One region of the Streptomyces sp. NPDC003327 genome, then DNA from elsewhere that is predicted to be linked to it. Evidence: riboswitches for the same ligand, from Rfam matches in the RefSeq annotation. Region 1 holds a riboswitch; the other holds the start of a gene.

The links. Region 1 has a riboswitch for cyclic di-AMP ahead of ACWDVG_RS29570 (M23 family metallopeptidase). Riboswitches for the same ligand answer to the same signal wherever they lie in the genome.
Region 2: another riboswitch for cyclic di-AMP. It lies ahead of ACWDVG_RS16135 (M23 family metallopeptidase); the one in region 1 lies ahead of ACWDVG_RS29570 (M23 family metallopeptidase).

The regions. Positions count from the first base shown of each region.
Region 1 is NZ_JBSFSA010000063.1:1,368-8,362, forward strand. Features, by position in the region: gene ACWDVG_RS29565 (PP2C family protein-serine/threonine phosphatase) at 1-921, shown strand, start outside; cyclic di-AMP (ydaO/yuaA leader) riboswitch at 1,123-1,283, shown strand; gene ACWDVG_RS29570 (M23 family metallopeptidase) at 1,295-2,656, shown strand; gene ACWDVG_RS29575 (aldo/keto reductase) at 2,791-3,747, shown strand; gene ACWDVG_RS29580 (PrsW family intramembrane metalloprotease) at 3,769-5,088, opposite strand; gene trmB (tRNA (guanosine(46)-N7)-methyltransferase TrmB) at 5,143-5,877, opposite strand; gene lhgO (L-2-hydroxyglutarate oxidase) at 6,063-6,995, opposite strand, start outside.
Region 2 is NZ_JBSFSA010000016.1:74,109-81,103, reverse strand. Features, by position in the region: gene ACWDVG_RS16150 (bifunctional acetate--CoA ligase family protein/GNAT family N-acetyltransferase) at 1-558, opposite strand, end outside; gene ACWDVG_RS16145 (HPr family phosphocarrier protein) at 732-1,013, shown strand; gene ACWDVG_RS16140 (GntR family transcriptional regulator) at 1,224-1,907, opposite strand; gene ACWDVG_RS16135 (M23 family metallopeptidase) at 2,084-2,857, opposite strand; cyclic di-AMP (ydaO/yuaA leader) riboswitch at 2,867-3,030, opposite strand; gene ACWDVG_RS16130 (M16 family metallopeptidase) at 3,243-4,640, opposite strand; gene ACWDVG_RS16125 (M16 family metallopeptidase) at 4,637-5,983, opposite strand; gene ACWDVG_RS16120 (DNA gyrase/topoisomerase IV subunit A) at 6,165-6,995, shown strand, end outside.

The DNA of each region.
Region 1 (6,995 bases):
GCCACCGACGTCCCGGCGCTCACCGAGACGCTGACCGTGCTGACGGTCTCGGCGCTCGCCCTGCTCATCAACCGGATCGTCCGCATCAGCGGCGAGCGGCTCGCCTCCGCGCGGGTCATCGCGGAGACCGCGCAGAAGGCGGTCCTGCCGACGCCGGCCGAGCGGATCGGCGGATTGCAGTGCGCGGCCCGGTACGAGGCGGCGCAGGCGGACGCGTTCATCGGCGGCGACCTGTTCGCCGTGCAGGACACTCCGCAGGGGGTGCGGCTGGTCGTCGGTGACGTCCGGGGCAAGGGGATGGACGCGGTGGAGGCCGTGGCCGTCGTGATCGGGGCCTTCCGCGAGGCGGCGGAGCAGGAGCGGACCCTGGAGGGCGTGGCGGGGCGGCTGGAGCGGGCGCTCGCGCGGGAGGGCACGCGGCGCAGCGGGCTGGACGCCGTCGAGGGGTTCACGACGGCGGTCCTCGCGGAGATCCCGTCGGACGGCGGGCGGGTGCGGATCGTCAACCGCGGGCATCCGCCGCCGCTGCTGCTGTACGGCGACGGCGGCCTGGAGACGGTGGAGCCGACCGAGGCCGCGCTGCCGCTCGGCATGGGCGAGCTGGGGGCGTGGCCGGACCGGGCCGACGAGCGGCCGTTCCCCCCGGGTGCCACGCTCCTCCTCTACACCGACGGCGTCTCGGAGGCGCGGAACGCGCTGGGCGTCTTCTACGATCCGGCCGAGCGGCTCGCGGGGCGGATCTTCCCCGGGCCGGAGGAGCTGCTGGACGCGCTGGTGGGTGACGTACGGCGGCACACGGGGGGCCGGTCGACGGACGACATGGCGCTGATCGCGGTGAGCCGGCCGGCGACGGGGCAGCCGGAGCGGCGGCGGACGATGCCGGTGGTGCCTCCGGACGGGGCGCGCGGTCACCCGGTGTAGTCGACAGATGCCGCTGGGATAACAATTGACACAACGTCAGGTCACGGGGGTTTGGGCGGCCGGTGCCGAGAGGGGGTCAACTCGGGCGTTTCCCCGCCAATTCGATGAATGATCAAGGGGGACGGCTTGGAATCGGGCACCCCCGTCTATTAACGTTCGATAACGCAGCGCGGTCGTCCCAGTCGTCGCAAGAGGCGACACCGTGCGCGTGCGCCGAATTCCGAAAGGGAACCGGGGAACCACCACTTGGGGTGAATCGGGCCCCTCGCACCTGTGCCGCCGCACGCGTGCGATCGCGCCCGTAGGAGACCTTCCTGCTCCGAACCCGTCAGCTAACCCGGTAGGCGAGAAGGAAGGAAAGGAGCGCGCCTCCGTGGCGTCCAACACCCCTGCCCCCGAAGCTCCCTTCGACCCGTTCGGCACGGCGCCGGGAGCGGGACCGGGACACGACCCGTACGCCGCACAGCACTCCTACGCCTCGCAGGGCCATTACGCCTCGCAGGACGTCCACGACACCGCCTCGTACGACACGTCCGCCTTCGAGGCCCCGGCGTACGAGACGACTTCGCACGAGACCGCGTCCTACGACACCGCGTCCTATGAGACGGCTTCGTACGAGACGGTTTCCTCCGAGCCCGCCGCCTTCGGGCCCGGCCCGGTCGCGTCCCCCGCCGATCCCGCCGTCGGCGAGTGGAACCCCACCGAGGGCACCGTCCGCTCCGGCGGCCGCCACCGGGTCGTCAAGCAGCGCTCCGCCTTCACCCGCTCCTCCACCGTCCTCGGCGTCGGCGTGATCGCCGCCGTCGGCGCGGGTGGCCTCGCCACCGCACAGGAGAAGCCGCCGGTCGCCATATCGCTCCCCGACCTCCCCGACCTGGGGCTGCCGGACGCGAAGGACCTGCCCGGCGTCGGCGACCTGCTCGCCGACGACGAGAGCGAGCAGGTCGGTGCCGGGCGCGCCAACCCCAACCCGCTCACGGCGGCCGCGTACACCACCACGGGCGAGGAGCGGAGCGAGACCGCCGAGGGCGGCGAGACCGGAGCCTCCGACGCCGGCGAGGCCCTGCGCGCCCGCATTCTCCAGCAGGCCGAGCAGCAGCAGGCGTCCGCCGACGCCGCCGCGAAGGAGGCCGCCGAGGCCGCCGCCGCCCAGAAGGCGGCCACGGAGGCGGAGGCCAAGGCCGCGGAGGCCGAGGCGAAGGCCAAGGCGGAGGCCGAGGCCAAGGCGAAGGCGGAGGCGGAAGCCAAGGCGAAGGCCGAGGCGGAGGCGAAGGCGGAGGCCGAGCGGATCGCCGCGGAGAAGGCCGAGGCCGAGCGCCTCGCGCAGCTCGCCGCCAGCTACGCCCTGCCCCTCTCCTCGTACACGATCACGTCCACCTACATGCAGTCCGGTTCGATGTGGTCCTCCGGCTACCACACGGGCCTCGACCTGGCCGCCCCCACCGGCACCCCGCTGAAGGCGGTCCACGGCGGCACCATCAAGTCCGCTGGCTGGTCCGGCTCGTACGGCTACCGCGTCGTGCTCGAACTCGCCGACGGCACCGAGATCTGGTACTGCCACATGTCGTCCATGACGGTCTCGGCGGGCCAGACCGTGGGCACCGGCGAGACCATCGGCCGCGTCGGCGCCACCGGCAACGTCACCGGGCCGCACCTCCACATGGAGGTCCACACCCCCGGCGGGGACGGCATCGACCCGGCGGCCTGGCTCCGCTCCAAGGGCCTGTCGCTGTAACCGCCGACTTCGTCCCGCTGTCCCGCTGTCCCGCTGTCCCGCTGTCCGCCTGTGGCTCGCCTACCCCGTGCGGACCGCGGTACACACCCCCTCCGCGCGGAATAGGCGCGGCGGCGCGGGAGGTTGAGGACGTCATGACCGCACTCCGCCCGCTGGGCACCTCCGACCTGCATGTCTTCCCGCTGGCCCTCGGCGGCAACGTCTTCGGCTGGAGCGCCGACGAAGCGCAGTCCTTCGCCGTCCTCGACGCCTACGCCGCCGCGGGCGGCAACTTCGTCGACACCGCCGACGTGTACTCGGAGTGGGCCGACGGCAACGTCGGCGGCGAGTCCGAGACGATCATCGGCCGCTGGCTCGCCGCGCGCGGCAACCGCGACGACGTCGTCGTCGCCACCAAGGCGGGCGCCCACCCCCAGTTCAAGGGGCTCGCCGCCCCCACCCTCAAGGCCGCGGCCGAGGCCTCGCTGCGCCGCCTCGGCACCGACCGCATCGACCTCTTCTACACGCACTTCGACGACGAGTCCGTGCCCGTCGAGGAGATCGTCACCACCCTCGACCAGCTGGTGAAGGAGGGCAAGGTCCGCGCCGTCGCCGCCTCCAACATCTCCCCGGAGCGGCTGCGGGCCTCCCTCGACTTCGCCGAGGCCGAGGGCCTCACCCGGTACGTGGCCCTCCAGCCGCACTACAACCTCGTGTCGCGGGACACCTACGAGGGCGACCTCCTCAAGACCGCCGAGTCCGCCGGACTCGCCGCCGTCCCGTACTTCGGCCTCGCGTCCGGCTTCCTCACCGGCAAGTACCGCCCCGGCACCACCGTCGACAGCGTGCGCGCCCGCAGCGCCGCCCGCCACGCCGAGACCGAGCGGGGCCGGGCCGTGCTCGCCGCCCTCGACGAGGTCGCCGGGGCGCACGGCGCCGAGCTCGCCACCGTCGCCCTCGCCTGGCTCGCCGCCCGCCCGACCGTCACCGCGCCGATCGCCTCGGCCCGCACGGTCGAGCAGCTCCCGGCGCTCGTCGCCGTCGCCGACCTGACCCTCACGGAGGCGGAACTCGCCCTCCTCACCGAGGCGTCGGCGGTGCAGCCCTCGTAGCGGTGCAGCCCGTGCAGCGGTTCAGCCCTTGTAGGGGTTGTAGCCGCTGTAGTCCAGATACTGCGGCGGCGCCCACGTCCGGCCCGTCGCCCGGGCCGCGTACGACAGCGCGGGCGAGGCCACCTGACGGCGCTGCCACAGGTGGTGCAGCAGCTCCTGCTCCCGGGCGGCGAAGTCCTCGCCGCCCGCGCCGCGCCCCGCCCGGTCGCGCAGGAACGCGAGGGTCGTCGCGAACGACTCGTACTCGCCGACCGCGCGCGCGGCCGGTCGGCCGTACGTCCGGGCGGCGAAGGAGCGGGCCGTGCGGCGCGCCCGCATCGAGGAGAGCGCGAGCGGCTCCTCGGGAGAGAGCCAGCCCGCCGCCGCGTACGCCGGGAGCACCCCGGATATGGTGCGCAGCTCGCGCTGCCGGCTCCACACCGCGAGCCACGTCAGCAGTCCGAACGCGGGGACCATGAACATCCCGTACACGGTGTAGAAGGCGAGCGGGCCGCCGAAGGTGGCCGAGCCGTTCCACAGCGCGTGCACGCCCATCGCCAGGAGCAGGCCCGCGAGCGGGAGCAGTACCCGCCGCAGCCGCTTCCCGCGCGGGGCGAGCGCGGCGAAGCCGAAGCCGAGGCCGGTGAGCACGGTGAAGAGCGGGTGCGCGAAGGGCGACATCACGACCCGGACGAAGAACGTGCCCGCGGTGACGGCGCCGATGCCGGAGGAGCCGAAGTCCTGGTCCTCGCCGAAGGCGTTGCCGAGGTAGAGGATGTTCTCGGTGAAGGCGAAGCCCGTCGCCGTGAAGCCCGCGACGACCACGCCGTCGACGAGCCCCGTGAAGTGCCGTCTGCGGAGGAGGAAGAGCAGCAGTAGTGCGGCCGCCTTGGCGCTCTCCTCCACCACGGGGGCGATGACGGTGGCGCCGAGGTGGTCGGCCGAGGTCGGGTCCGCGGTGGCCGTCGCGATCCAGCGGACCGCGAAGGAGTTCGCCAGGATCGCGACGAGCGCGGCGGCGAAGGCGCCCCACGCGAACGCGAACAGCAGGTTCTTCCAGGGCCCCGGCTCGACCCGGTCGAGCCACCGGAACGCCGCCATCAGCAGCGGTACGGGGAGGACGGCGAGGCCCAGGCCGACGAGGAAGCCCTCCGTGCCGGTCTGTTCGCGGACCAGCGCCAGGATGACCAGGGCGCAGAGCGCGAGCAGCACGATCACGGCGACGGCCCGGACCAGCCGGCTGCGCCAGAAGGCGCGGCGCGGCCGGTAGCGCCACTGGGACCGGTCGGCGGCGGCCGGGAAGGCCGGGTCGTCGGTGTCCCGGTGGGGGACGGCGGCTTCGGCGGGAGCGGGGTTCGACACGTGAGCGACCCTAACGAGGGTCACCGACAGCGGCGACGGGGTTGTCGGCCTCCGTCACCTTCCGCGGGTGTCGACCCTGCGGAAGAGCAGGTCGTGCACGACGTGGCCCTTGTCGAGCCCCTGCCCCTCGAACCGGGTCAGCGGGCGGAAGTCGGGGCGCGGCGCGAAGCCGCCGTCGGCGCTGGTGTTCTCGAAGTCCGGGTGGGCGGAGAGCACCTCCAGCATCTGCTCGGCGTACGGCTCCCAGTCCGTGGCGCAGTGCAGCACTCCGCCCGGCTTGAGGCGGGTCGCGAGCAGCGACAGGAAGTCGGGCTGGATCAGGCGCCGCTTGTGGTGGCGCTTCTTCGGCCACGGGTCCGGAAAGTAGACGCGGCAGCCGTCGAGGGCGTCGGCCGGCAGCATCTCGCGGAGCAGGATGATCGCGTCGCCGTTGGCGACGCGGACGTTCGTGAGGCCGTTGCGGTCGGCGAGCCCGAGGAGGTTGCCCTGGCCCGGGGTGTGCACGTCCACCGCGAGGATGCCGGTGCGGGGGTCGGCGGCGGCCATCTGGGCGGTCGCCTCGCCCATTCCGAAGCCGATCTCCAGCACGACGGGGAGCCCGCCGAACAGCTCGTCCAGGTCGAGCACCCGCTTGCCGTCGATGTCGAGCCCCCAGTCGGGCCACCGCTTCAGCATGGCCTCTGCCTGCCCGGCGGTCACCCGGCTGCGGCGCGGCTGGAAACTGCGGATGCGGCGCTCGAAGTGCGCGCCGGCGGGGTCGGGCGAGGGGCCCTCTCCGGGCGCGAACATACGGCTGCCGCGGCGCGCGACGGGCTGGCTGACGATCTCTGGCTGCTCAGACACAATGCCCCAATCCTACGGCGCCCCCGGCCCCGCCGCCCGGGGCCCGTGAGCGGTCCCGAGCTCCGGGGGCCCGGCCCCCGCTGCCGGGGCCCGAGGTCCGGGGCGGCCGCCCAAGGCCCCGCCGCCCGGGGCTACAGGTGGGCGAGGGCAAGCCCGGCGATGTGGCGGCCGATCGGGAGCGAGGCCGTGGCCGCGGGGGAGGGCGCGTTCAGGACGTGCACCGTCCTCGGCGCCTCCCGGACGAGGAAGTCGTCGACCAGCGTCCCGTCGCGCAGCACCGCCTGGGCCCGCACCCCGGCGGCCGCGGGCCGCAGGTCGGTCTCCTGGACCACGGGCAGCAGCCTGCGCACCGCCTCGGTGAAGGCCCGCTTCGACAGGGACCGCCGCACCTCCCCCGCTCCGTACCGCCAGTGGTCGCGGGCGATGGCCCACGAGCCGGGCCAGGCCAGGGTGCCGGCCAGGTCTCGGGGGCGGACGACGCCCCAGTCGTACCCCTCGCGGGCGAGCGCGGGCACGGCATTGGGCCCGACGTGGACGCCGCCGTCGATGCCGCGCGTGAGGTGGACGCCGAGGAAGGGGAACGCAGGGTCCGGCACGGGGTAGACCAGGCCGCGCACGAGCGAGGGGTCGGCGAGTTCGTAGTACTCCCCGCGGAAGGGGACGATCCGCATGCCCGGGTCGTCGCCCGCGAGCCGCGCGACGCGGTCGCAGTGGAGCCCGGCGCAGTTGACGAGGACCTTGGCCCGCACGATCCGCCCGTCGGCGGTCCGCACGGCCACCCCGAAGGGCCGCCGGTCCACGGCGGTGACCTCCGCGCCGTACAGGACGCGGGCGCCGGAGGCCTCGGCGAGCCGCTCGGCGACCGCCGTGTAGTCGCAGACGCCGGTCGTGCCGACGTGGATCGCGGCGAGGCCGCGGACCCGCGGTTCGTACGCGCTGATCTGGGCGGGCCCGAGCTCCCGCACGGGGATGCCGTTCTCGCGGCCCCGCTGCACGAGCGCGTGCAGCCGCGGCAGCTCCTCGCGCGCGGTGGCGACGACGAGCTTCCCCGTCACCTCGTACGG
Region 2 (6,995 bases), on a different contig from region 1:
GTCCTCGAAGCTGCGCTTCTGGGTGTAGCCGGCGTCCGTGAACACCTTGATCATCTTGGTGTTGGCGGGGAGCACCTCGGCGGCGAAGCGGCGGATGTCCCGTTCGCGGGCGACGGCCGCGATGTGTTCGAGGAGGGCGGAGGCGACTCCGCGGCCCTGGTGGGCGTCCTGGACGAGGAAGGCGACCTCGGCCTCGTCGGCCGGGGCGGAGGCGGGCAGCCCCTGGGCGTTGATCCGGTCGTAGCGCACGGTGGCGATGAACTCCCCGCCCACGGTCGCCGCGAGTCCCACCCTGTCCACGAAGTCGTGGTGGGTGAAGCGGTGGACGTCCTTGGCGGAGAGCCGGGGGTAGGGCGCGAAGAAGCGGTAGTACTTCGACTCGTCCGAGACCTGCTCGTAGAAGCTGACCAGCCGGTCGGCGTCGTCCGCGGTGATGGGCCTGATGCGCGCGGTGCCGCCGTCGCGGAGCACCACGTCCGCCTCCCAGTGGTCCGGGTAGGCGTGCTCCGGTGGCGCGGGCTGTTCCACCGCTCCCGACTGATCCGAGGCGCTCTGCATGGGGCAAGCGTACGGCCGGGGTACGACAGGGGCACCGGTCGCGCGTCGGTGGTGTGCCGTGCAAGGTGAGAGGGCCGAAGGGCGGCCCGGTCGGGTCCGAGGTCGGTACGAGCACGCCGCACCCCGTGAGAGACTGGTCTAGACAACCCGCTTGAGACTTGAAGGGCAACACCATGGCTGAGCGCCGCGTCAACGTCGGGTGGGCCGAGGGCCTGCACGCCCGCCCCGCCTCCATCTTCGTCCGTGCCGCCACGGCATCCGGCGTTCCGGTGACGATCGCCAAGGCCGACGGCACCCCGGTGAACGCCGCGTCCATGCTGGCGGTGCTCGGCCTCGGCGCGCAGGGCGGCGAGGAGATCGTGCTGGCCTCGGAGGCCGAGGGCGCCGAGATCGCCCTGGACCGTCTCGCGAAGCTGGTGGCCGAGGGCCTCGACGAGCTCCCCGAGACCGTCTGACCCGGGTCGTCCCCCGAGAGCCATCGTGGCCGGTACCGCCGGAAATCCGGCGGTACCGGCCACACCGTTTTTCCGGCACCGCTATTCGGCACCGCTTTCCGGAGCCACCGGCACGAGCCGATTATCGGCGCTCTTGTCCGGGCAGCGGGAATTCCCGGGCAGCACGAACAGAGCCCGTTCCCTTCACATTCTTTGTATACGGTGCGCGTGTTAATTCCGGGCGCTCGCCGTGTTGACGACATGTTGCGAAACCCTCACGCGGCCGCGCTCGGGCTTTTTGAGGCGATGCAGCGGGAGGGAACGCTCCACGTGGAGCGCGGTCATCGCCCGCGCCCGCTCGGCGTCCCCGCGGGCGACCGCGTCCACGATGGCGCCGTGCTCGGCCCAGGCCTCCACGGGCTGGGCGGGCTGCTCCACCACGTACATCCAGGCGATCTTGTGCCGCAGCTGGGTGAGCGGCGCCGTCAGGGCCGGGCTCCCCGACGCCTGCGCCAGCGTCTCGTGGAACCAGCCGCCCAGGGAGCGCAGATCCTCGCCCTGGCCGCGTCGGGCCCGCTCCTGCCCCAGCCTGACCAGGCCGCGCAGCACCTTGAGGTGAGCGTCGGTGCGCCGCTGCGCCGCCCGCGCCGCGCCCAGCGGCTCCAGCAGCGCACGGACGTCGAGCAGATCGGCCGCCTCCTGCTCGGTGGGTTCCGCGACGTGCGCGCCCGCGTGACGGCGGGTCACCACGAACCCCTCGGACTCCAGGGTGCGCAGGGCCTCACGGACCGGGACGCGGGAGACGCCGTACCGCCGGGCGAGCTGCTCCTCCGTCAGCCGGCTGCCGCGCTCGAAGACGCCGGAGACGATGTCGTCCCGAATCGCCGTGCATACCGAATGCGCGGGAATGCGCATGTCCGACCTCCGCCTGTGATCCGCGCACCGAATTCGACGCCTGCTGCCGCGACTCTATTGCAGCACACCGGAATTTCCGATGCCCGGCCGCCGGGCAGGTATATCTTCTGGCCACACGAAAAGCCCCGGCTCGGTACGAGCCGGGGCTTTCGCGACGGATGTGGCGGCGGCGGACGTCAGACGTTGACGCCTCGGGCGCGCAGGTACGCGACGGGGTTGATGTCCGAGCCGTAGTCGGGGCTCGTGCGGGCCTCGAAGTGGAGGTGCGGCCCGGTGGAGTTGCCGGTGGAGCCGGAGACGCCTATCTGCTGGCCGGGCTCGACGGTCTGGCCGACGTGGACGTCGATGGAGGCGAGGTGACCGTACTGGGTGTACGTGCCGTCGTGCATCCGGATGACGATGTTGTTGCCGTACGCGCCGCCCCAGCCGGCCTCGACGACGGTGCCGGAGCCGACGGAGACGACCCGGCTGCCGTAGGAGGCGTGGAAGTCGACGCCGGAGTGGCTGCCGGAGGACCAGAGGGAGCCGCCGGTCTTGTAGCCGGTGGAGACGTACGAGCCGGCGATCGGGAGCTGGAAGGAGGCCAGACGGCGGCGCTCCGCCTCGCGGGCGGCACGCTCGCGGGCCTCGCGGATCTCCTGGGCGCGGGCCTCGGCCTTGCGCTTCGCCTCGGCCTCCGCCTTCGCCTTGGCGTCGGCCTCGAAGGCTTCCTTCTCCTGCGCGTCGACCTGGGCGCTGACCCGGTCCGCGAGGGATTCCTCGGTGATCACACGGGTGAGGCCGGTGTCCTCGACGGAACCGTGGTTGTCCGTGTCGGCGGCCAGCGCCGGGGAGGCGAGGGTGCCGATGACGCCGGTGGTGGCGAGCGTCGCCGCGCCGGCGATGCCCGCGCCGCGGCGCGCCATCCGGCTCGGAGCACGATGCTTCCCGGTGGCACGGGTGAACGCCAAGAGGCTGATCCTTTCCTTCCCTCTCGCCTACCGGGTTAGCTGACGGGTTCGGAGCAGGAAGGTCTCCTACGAGCCCCTCCGCACGAGGCGAAGGCGCCCGATTCACCCCAGGGACTGAGTGGGTCCCCGGCTCCCCGGGCTCGCGCCTGACGGGGACTCGGCGATCGCTGTCCGATGCCGCGGATGCGGCGGGTGCAACGGACGGACAGCGCCCACGACGCTAGGCCGATCAACTGTCGATCACCAAACAGACGCGCTCTTTTGTAAGACATGCCACAGGGCAGACGATCACACTTACCGCCAATCCGGACAATGCGAAGGACCCCGACCTTTGCAGGGATCGGGGTCCTCTCGCGCCCGGCGCCAGCCGGGCGGTGGGCGTCAATCAGCCCGTCACGACGGTCACTTCACCGATGCCGAGGGCGCGCACCGGCTCCTCGATCCGCGCGGCGTCGCCCACCAGGACGGTGACGAGCCGGTCGACCGGGAAGGCCCGGACGACGGCGGCCGTGGCCTCGACCGTGCCGGTCTCGGCCAGCCGCGCGTACAACTGCGCCTGGTAGTCGTCCGGGAGGTGCTGCTCGACCTGGTCGGCGAGCGTCCCGGCGACGGAGGCGGCCGTCTCGTACTTGAGGGGCGCGACCCCCACCAGGTTCTGCACGGCGGTCTCGCGCTCCTCGTCGGTGAGCCCCTCGGCCGCCAGGGTGCGCAGCACCTTCCACAGGTCCTCGAGGGCCGGTCCGGTGTTGGGGGTGTCGACGGAGCCGCTGATGGCGAGCATCGAGGCGCCGTTGCCCTCGCCGTCCGAGCGGAGCACCTGGCCGAAGGCCCGCACGCCGTACGTGTAGCCCTTCTCCTCGCGCAGGACCCGGTCGAGGCGGGAGGTGAGCGTGCCGCCGAGGCAGTACGTGCCGAGGACCTGCGCCGGCCAGACGCCGTCGTGGCGGTCCGGACCGATCCGGCCGATGAGCAACTGGGTCTGGACGGCGCCGGGCCGGTCCACGATGACGACCCGTCCGGTGTCGTCGGCGGTGATCGGCGGCATCCGGCGCGGCTCGGCCGGCTCCCCCGCCCAGGCGCCGAGGGTCTCGGCGAGGACCTTGTCGAGGTCGACCCCGGTCAGGTCGCCGACAACCACGGCCGTGGCCGTGGCGGGCCGGACGTACGCCTCGTAGAAGGCACGGACGGCGGCGGCGTCGATCGCGGCGACGGTCTCCTCGGTGCCCTGACGCGGCCGGGACATCCGGGAGTCGGCCGGGAAGAGCTCCTTGGAGAGCTGCTTGGCGGCGCGGCGGGACGGGTTGGCCGTCTCGTGCGGGATCTCGTCCAGGCGGTTGCCCACCAGGCGCTCGATCTCGGTCTCAAGGAACGCCGGCGCGATCAGGGCCTCGGAGAGCAGGCCGAGCGCCTTGGGCAGCCGGGAGACGGGGACCTCGAGGGAGACCCGTACGCCCGGGTGGTCGGCGTGCGCGTCGAGGGTGGCGCCGCAGCGCTCCAGCTCGGCCGCGAACTCCTCGGCGCTGCGCTGGTCGGTGCCCTCGGAGAGCGCGCGGGCCATGATCGTGGCGACGCCGTCGAGGCCGTCGGGCTCGGCGTCCAGGGGGGCGTCGAGGAAGATCTCGACGGCCACGACCTGCTGGCCGGGGCGGTGGCTGCGGAGCACCGTCAGGCCGTTGGCGAGGGTGCCGCGCTCGGGAGCCGGGAAGGCCCACGGCCTCGCGGTGCCCGGCCGGGGCTGCGGGTGGAAGTCCATGCTGGTCAAAGACACGGCAGCGTCGGTCACTGGTCCGCTCCCTCTTCCTCGTCGCTGTCGCTCTGCTCCGCGGTCACCGGCTCGTAGACCAGCACCGCGCGGTTGTCGGGCCGGAGCCTGGCCGCGGCGACGGCCCGCACCTCCTCGGCGGTGACGTCGAGGACGCGGTCGACGGCGGTGAGGGCGAGCTGCGGGTCGCCGAACAGCACGGCGAACCGGCACAGTTCGTCGGCGCGGCCCGCGACCGTGCCGAGCCGGTCGAGCCACTCGCGCTCCAGCTGGGCCTGGGCGCGCTCCATCTCCTCCGGCGTGGGCCCCTCGGCGGCGAAGCGGGCCAGCTCCTCGTCGACGGCCTCCTCGATGCGGGGCACCTCGACGCCGCCGGAGGTCTTGACGTCCAGCCAGCCGAGCGAGGGCGCGCCCGCGAGCCGCAGCAGGCCGAAGCCGGCGGCGACGGCCGTGCGGTCGCGGCGGACCAGGCGGTTGTGCAGGCGGGAGGACTCCCCGCCGCCCAGGACCGTCAGGGCGAGGTCGGCGGCGTCGCACTCGCGGGTGCCGTCGTGGGGCAGCCGGTAGGCCGCCATCAGCGCGCGGGCCGGCACCTCCTCCTCGACGACCTCGCGGAGCTGCTCGCCGATCGTCTCGGGCAGCGAGCCGTCGCGCGGCTCCGGCTTGCCGTCGTGGCCGGGGATGGAGCCGAAGTACTTCTCCACCCAGGCGAGCGTCTGCTGCGGGTCGATGTCGCCGACGACGGACAGGACCGCGTTGTTCGGCGCGTAGTAGGTGCGGAAGAAGTTCCGCGCGTCCTCCAGCGTCGCCGCGTCCAGGTCCGCCATGGAGCCGATCGGCGTGTGGTGGTACGGGTGGCCCTCCGGGTACGCGAGGGCGGTCAGCTTCTCGAACGCCGTGCCGTACGGCACGTTGTCGTACCGCTGGCGGCGCTCGTTCTTGACGACGTCCCGCTGGTTCTCCATCGACTCGTCGTCGAGGGCGGCGAGCAGGGAGCCCATGCGGTCGGCCTCCAGCCAGAGCGCGAGCTCCAGCTGGTGGGCGGGCATGGTCTCGAAGTAGTTGGTGCGCTCGAAGCTCGTCGTGCCGTTGAGCGAGCCTCCCGCGCCCTGCACGAGCTCGAAGTGGCCGTTGCCGTGGACCTGCTTCGAGCCCTGGAACATCAGGTGCTCGAAGAGGTGGGCGAGGCCGGTGCGGCCCGCCACCTCGTGGCGCGAGCCGACGTCGTACCAGAGGCAGACCGCGGCGACCGGGGTCAGGTGGTCCTCGGAGAGCACCACGCGCAGGCCGTTCGCCAGCCGGTGCTCGGTCGCTGTCAGGCCGCCGGAGCCGGCCTCGGCCGTGGCCGTGTGACCCATGGGCATGTACGTCCCTTCGATCGCGATGTGGAAAAGTCCTGCCACTGTATGCAAGCGCGCCGACACCTGGCGAAGTTCCCGGCCCCGTCACATGTCCCTCTTCCGGGTCGCGGTCGGCGCTGTCGGTGGCACGGTCCACAATGGTCCGCGTCAGATCAACCTTGTTGGTGAAGGAGCCGCAGCCGCGATGGCCCGCCGCAGCACGAAGACACCGCCGCCGGACGACGCGTACGAGGAGAGGATCCTCGACATCGACGTCGTCGACGAGATGCAGGGCTCCTTCCTCGAGTACGCGTACTCGGTGATCTACTCGCGCGCTCTGCCCGACGCCCGCGACGGCATGAAGCCCGTCCAGCGGCGCATCGTCTACCAGATGAACGAGATGGGCCTCCGTCCGGACCGCGGGTTCGTGAAGTGCGCCCGGGTCGTCGGCGAGGTGATGGGCAAGCTCCACCCGCACGGCGACGCGTCGATCTACGACGCCATGGTCCGCATGGCGCAGCCCTTCTCCATGCGGGTCCCGCTCGTCGACGGCCACGGCAACTTCGGCTCCCTCGGCAACGACGACCCGCCGGCCGCCATGCGGTACACCGAGTCGCGGATGGCCCCGGCCGCGCTCCTGATGACCGAGTCCATCGACGAGGACACGGTCGACTTCGCGCCGAACTACGACGGCCAGGAGCAGGAGCCGGTCGCGCTCCCCGCCGCGTACCCGAACCTGCTGGTGAACGGCGCGTCCGGCATCGCCGTCGGCATGGCGACGAACATGCCGCCGCACAACCTCGGCGAGGTGATCGCCGCGGCCCGGCACCTGATCCGCCACCCCAACGCCGACCTCGAGTCGCTGATGCGCTTCGTGCCCGGCCCCGACCTGCCGACCGGCGGCCGGATCGTCGGCCTGTCCGGCATCAAGGACGCGTACGAGTCCGGCCGCGGCACCTTCAAGATCCGCGCCACGGCCACCGTCGAGAACGTCACGGCGCGCCGCAAGGGCATCGTCGTGACCGAACTGCCCTTC